Sulfurisphaera tokodaii str. 7: one gene and its partner. The protein of the gene in region 1 binds, or shares a complex with, the protein of each later gene. Links are inferred from orthologs where the notes say so. Each region holds a gene or a part of one and is shown in the gene's direction. Other genes may lie near its edges.

Region 1 (2,936 bases):
TATAGATATACCAAAAGGTATGAATATAGATATCTTAAACAAAGAAAATAAGATAATTATAAAAATATCCATGGAAATAATGGAGCCAAGAAACGTATTGACACTTAGAAATACAATAGATGAAATATTGCAGCATATTTCGACTATAGAGAAAACGTTAATGAAATTATCCCACTAAAGATACTAGGCTTGTTTTCACATTATTTTCACATAAAATTAACTAAAATTTATAAAAAATTATAATAGCTAAGAATTAAATATTTTTAGATTCTTTATTAACACTTACTAATATAAACATGGAATTATCTAAAAGGTTATAAAACAACAAGAAAGTTATACAATTAGAACCTTATTAATAGTTAAGTTAGATTATGGTAAATTATTTAAAGTTTCTGACATAAGTGTATATCATGCCACTTAGACCAGGTAGATGCTACCGTCACTTTTCCGGTCCAGCATATACAAGAAAAGAATATATACCAGGCGTACCAATGCCCAAAATAACAAAGTTTACCATGGGTAATGTTAATGGAAATTATGATTATGAACTTAGACTAGTTGCTTTAGAAAAAGGTCAAATAAGACATAATGCACTGGAAGCGGCACGTGTGCTTGCATTAAAACAATTAACTAATAAAACTGGATCTGACCAGAATTTTGCCCTAATAGTTTTGAAGTATCCTCATCATGTTATCAGAGAGAATAAGATGATGGCTTTCGCTGGGGCAGACAGATTGCAGGATGGTATGAGATTATCTTTTGGTAAACCAATAGGAACAGCCGCAAGAATTGAGAGATTAGGAGATATAATAATGATTGCAAAAGTAAAGAAAGAACATTTAGAAATAGCCAAGAAAGCATTTGAAGCTGCAGCTTCTAAGATTCCATTAAAAACTAAAATAGATATCGTTCCCATTCCTAAAGAGGCAGTTGTACAGTGAGCTATAATTTTCAGGAGGAATATATAGCAGAAGAAATCAGAAAAAGAAATGCAAAAAAAGTTATTCTTCAATTTCCTGAAGGATTAAAGATTTTTTCTATTTTCGTGATAGAGAAATTAAAAGAATTTTTGCCTGACGTAGACTTCATAGTTTCCTCAGATCCAAATTGGGGAGCTTGCGATATAGCTGAGGATGAGGCTAAAAACATAAATGCAGATTTAATTATCCACTTTGGTCATACTCCGTATACTTGGTATTATCCTAAGTTTCCTACATTATTTGTTCCAGTCGAAAGTAACCTAGATATCACTGATGAACAAATAAATGAAGTTATCAATTTTGGAAAGAAATACGAGGCAAAAACTATCAGTTTAACAGCTACAGTACAACACATAAAATTAATTAGAAAGATTTCACTAAAACTATCTGATTATTTTGATGTAAAAATAGGAAAACCTTCTTCTGTTTTCATGTTTGATGGGCAAATTTTAGGATGTGATTATAAGGCTGCTACTAGTGTAGACGCAGATTTGTATGTTAATATATCCGGTGGAATATTTCACGCCCTTGGAGTGGGGTTAGCCACCGGAAAGCCTATAGTAAAAATAGATCCTTATACTGGTAAAGTAGAAGATCTTACGAAAGAGGTTTATAAAATATTAAAAATTAGATATGCAAAAATCATGGAAGCTATAGATAAAAGAAATTGGGGAATTATACAGGGAGCTATGAACGGACAAAACAGACCACTTATGGTAAAATATTTTGAGAAAAAACTTAAAGAAAAAGGATATAATATATATGTTTTTCTCAATAGAGTGTTAACAAAAGATGTACTCAGGAATTTAAGCCCGTCTCTAGATGTATTTTTAGTAACATCATGTCCTAGACTCCCAATAGACGACCTATATGACTTTGAAAAACCAGTTTTGACTCCAGGTGAGGCTAAAATGATAATACTTAACAACTTTGATAAATATATATTTCCCTGGTGAGTTAAATGAAAAAGCAAGGAGAATTACTACTACCAGGCGATAAGTTAAGTGTTATCGAAGAGTTCATGGCCGGTGAGGGAACTTATGAGTATGAAGGAAGAGTTTATGCTAGCGTAGTCGGTAAAGCATTTTATGACATGATAAATAGAAAAACTAATTCTATAAGTTTTAAAAAACCCGGATTATTATCTATAAAGAAAGCTAAATACGTCCTTGGAATAGTTAATGGAATGAAAGAGGATTCTGCATTAGTAAATATCTATTCGATAGAAGACAAAATTATAAGTGTACCTATTACAGCGTATATCCATATTTCTCAAATTAGTAATAAATATCTTAATAGTATTACTGAAGCATTAAAAGTATTAGATGTTGTAAGAGCAAAACCATTAAATTTCAGCATACCTCTTCCTTTAACAATAAAACAGAAGGATTTAGGCGTAGTTTTTGCTAAATGTTCTATTTGCGGTACAAAAATGATTAAAAAAGACGAAGAACATTTAAGGTGTCCAAACTGTGGTAATATTGAGACAAGAAAATTAGCATTAGTTATGGTGAAGAAAGGTGGAAATTAAGATATTACGTTCAGGAGAAAATTATCTAGAATTACAAATAGATGGAGAGGAACATACAGTAGGAAACTTACTAAAGGGTTACCTATTAAAAGTCCCAGGAGTAAAATTTGCTTCATATTCTAAGCCACACCCATTAATTGACAGTATAATATTAAAAATAATGACAGACGGTAGTATATCTCCAAAAGAAGCTCTTGTTAAAGCAATAGAGCTTGCTGAAGAAGACACAAATAAGTTCATCGAAGAAGTGAAAAGTATTGAAAAAAGGTAGGAGATTAGCAGTTATTGCAAAATCAGATAAATTATATGCTATATGCGTTTTTAGAGGAAAATTTCTTGAAAAGATATTTTTTGAACTAGAAGAAAAAGCTGTAAGGGAGAAATTCTATAATTCTAGTGTAGTTGGAGAGGTTAAAGATATTAGT
Region 2 (2,966 bases), 1.8 Mb from region 1 along the record:
TTGCCTGCGACTCTACCTTTCGCGCTAAACTAAGTCCACTTAAAGGCTCAACTACAGGATAATTCTCTATGAGATCAGTTAATGTTAGTTGTCCTCCTAAATCTTTTGAGACAACTAACGTTTTCATTCTTTGCCTTGAGGTATATAAAGCGGCACTTAGCCCAGCAATTCCTGCTCCTACTATGATTACATCATATATTTCATTATGTTGATTCAATTGTTGCATATTTACTTATTTTAAATCTTATGATAAAAAGTTGTTTATTAAAAAGATTGTATCAATTATTGATGTAGGATATCCATTACACTTTAATATTCTGAAGTTAAGTTACTAAATACTAAATGTGGTGATTTAAACCTTGCCCCGATATAAGACAGTTGAGCAAGTTCTTAGTTTAATGAAAGATATTACTAGAGTAAGAAATATTGGAATAATTGCTCATGTAGATCACGGAAAGACTACAACTAGTGATACTTTATTAGCTGCAGCCGGTATAATTTCACAAAAAGTTGCTGGAGAGGCATTAGCATTAGACTACCTTTCCGTAGAACAACAAAGAGGTATTACAGTAAAGGCAGCAAACATAAGCTTGTACCACGAAATAGAAGGAAAAGGTTACGTAATTAATTTAATTGATACTCCTGGTCACGTTGATTTTAGCGGTAGAGTAACTAGAAGCCTTAGAATATTAGATGGTTCTATTGTTGTTGTTGATGCAGTAGAGGGAATAATGACTCAGACAGAAACTGTACTAAGACAAAGCCTTGAAGAAAGAGTAAGACCTATACTTTTCATTAATAAAGTAGATAGATTAGTTAAAGAACTAAAGTTAAGCCCGCAAGAAATACAGAAGAAACTAATAGATATGATAGTAGAGATAAATAACTTAATCGAAATGTATGCAGAACCCGAATATAAGGACGCTTGGAAAATAAAACCAGAATTAGGTAATGTGGTATTTGGATCAGCAAAAGATAAGTGGGGATTTAGCGTACCAATAGCACAGAAAAAAGGAGTTAAATTCAGTGATGTAGTAAATGCATATTCTAGTGGGGATAAATCAAAAGTAGAAGAACTAGCTAACAGAGTTCCTATACATGAAGCATTATTAGAAACTGTTATTAAATTTGTTCCAAATCCTAGAGATGCACAAAAATATAGAATTCCTAAAATCTGGAAAGGAGATCTAGATAGCGATATAGCAAAAGCAATGATAAACGCAGATCCTAACGGACCTATTGTCCTTATGATAAGTGATATGAAAGTTGATCCACATGCCGGTTTAGTTGCTACTGGTAGAGTATTCTCTGGAACATTAAGAGCTGGAGAAGAAATATGGTTAGTAAACGCAAAAAGACAACAAAGAGTTTTACAAGTAAGCCTTTACATGGGACCAACAAGAGAATTAGCTGAAGAGATTCCTGCTGGTAATATAGCTGCAGCTTTAGGACTAGATCAAGCTAGATCTGGAGAGACAGCAGTAGATATAAAGTATAAAGATGCGAATGTAGGTTCATTTGAATCTCTACATTATGTATCAGAACCTGTAGTAACAATATCTGTTGAGCCAAAGAATCCAAAAGATCTTAATAAGATGATTGATGCACTTAGAAAACTAAGTATTGAGGATCCAAACTTACTTGTAAAGATTAATGAGGAGACTGGTGAATATTTGCTTTCAGGTATGGGATTCTTACATCTTGAAGTTTCATTACAATTATTGAAAGAAAATTACGGTGTAGATGTTGTAACCTCACCACCAATTGTAGTCTATAGAGAAAGCATAAGAACTAAGAGCCAAGTATTCGAAGGCAAATCTCCTAATAAACATAATAAACTATATATCAGCGTTGAACCATTAAATGAACAGACAATTGAGTTAATCGCTAATGGAACTATAAAAGAGGATATGGATTCTAAAGAAATGGCAAGAATACTTAAAGAACAAGCAGACTGGGACTACGATGAAGCTAAGAAGATAGTTGCTATAGATGAAAACATAAATGTATTTGTGAATGCTACAAGCGGTGTACAACATCTAAGGGAAGTAATGGATACCATACTTCAAGGGTTTAGATTAGCGATGAAAGAAGGACCATTAGCTCATGAACCAATAAGAGGATTAAAAGTTGTATTGCATGATGCTATTATCCATGAAGACCCAGCTCATAGAGGACCAGCTCAGTTATATCCAGCCGTTAGGAATGCTATATTTGCTGGGTTCTTAACTTCTAAACCAACATTACTAGAACCTTTACAAAAGCTAGATATCAGAGTTCCAATGGATTTCGTTGGAAACGTCTCTGGCGTTATAACTAGGAAAAGAGGAAAAATACTCAATATGACTCAGATGGGTAGTATAGCCAGAATTACAGCAGAAATTCCAGTTTCTGAATCTTTTGAACTTGCAAGCGAGCTTAGAGCAGCAAGTGCAGGCAGAGCGTTCTGGGGTACAGAATTTAGTAGATGGGCTCCAGTTCCAGATAGCCTATTATTAGATGTAATTATGAAAATAAGAGAGAGAAAAGGCCTGCCTAAGGAGTTGCCTAAGGTAGAGGACTTCTTAGCGTGAAATTGCATGGAAGAGTTCAACATATTTAAGGATGTTAAGGCTATATTTTTTGACTTTGATAACACTTTAGTTTCTTTTGATAACCTTTCTAATCAAGCTTTACTTAAGGTGGCAGATGATATATTGGATTACATTAGAGAAAATTATCCTAATGTAAATGTAGATCGTGATGAGCTCTCAAAGACGCTTATAGAAATAGCGAAAAAACTAGATGAAGAAGGGGTTTATGACAGAAGACTATGGTGGGAGGAAGTATTAAAGAAATATAGTGTAAAGGCAGAGATGGAAGATTTATACGAGTGGACTCAAATATACTGGAGTATAGCTGGAAACAATACACCTTATGAAGATAGCTTGGATGCAATAGAATATTTAAAAAGAAAGGGATTCAAA

The links.
Region 2: the proteins of dph2 (region 1) and STK_RS02505 are in contact, whole or in part, in a crystal structure (PDB 6Q2D), measured with the Methanobrevibacter smithii proteins. The link is inferred for Sulfurisphaera tokodaii str. 7 from one-to-one orthologs. Residues at the interface, in WP_011954460.1 of Methanobrevibacter smithii: Met1, Met3, Tyr4, Pro28, Glu29, Gly30, Leu31, Met33, Phe58, His80, Thr124, Gln126, Ser179, Gly180, Asn181, Phe182, His183, Leu185, Tyr201, Asn202, Phe211, Ile215, Arg291, Asp295, Asp296, Gln298, Met299; in WP_011954157.1 of Methanobrevibacter smithii: Pro482, Asn483, Lys484, His485, Tyr553, Asp555, Glu556, Glu559, Leu560, Leu591, His592, Glu593, Asp594, Ala595, Val596, His597, Arg598, Gly599, Pro600.

What each region holds. Positions count from the first base shown.
Region 1 is NC_003106.2:2,271,313-2,274,248, reverse strand. It holds dph2 (diphthamide biosynthesis enzyme Dph2), read left to right. Parts: upstream 1-937; coding sequence 938-1,936; downstream 1,937-2,936. Other genes in the region: STK_RS12505 (hypothetical protein), read left to right, coding at 2,769-2,936; STK_RS12510 (DNA-directed RNA polymerase subunit L), read left to right, coding at 2,501-2,782; STK_RS12515 (exosome complex RNA-binding protein Csl4), read left to right, coding at 1,942-2,511; STK_RS12525 (50S ribosomal protein L16), read left to right, coding at 411-941; STK_RS12530 (KEOPS complex subunit Pcc1), read left to right, coding at 1-178. UniProt on the Methanocaldococcus jannaschii protein: Catalyzes the first step of diphthamide biosynthesis, i.e. the transfer of the 3-amino-3-carboxypropyl group from S-adenosyl-L-methionine (SAM) to the C2 position of the imidazole ring of the target histidine residue in translation elongation factor 2 (EF-2).
Region 2 is NC_003106.2:443,482-446,447, reverse strand. It holds STK_RS02505 (elongation factor EF-2), read left to right. Parts: upstream 1-359; coding sequence 360-2,573; downstream 2,574-2,966. Other genes in the region: STK_RS02500 (HAD family hydrolase), read left to right, coding at 2,580-2,966; STK_RS02510 (NAD(P)/FAD-dependent oxidoreductase), read right to left, coding at 1-226. UniProt on the Methanocaldococcus jannaschii protein: Catalyzes the GTP-dependent ribosomal translocation step during translation elongation.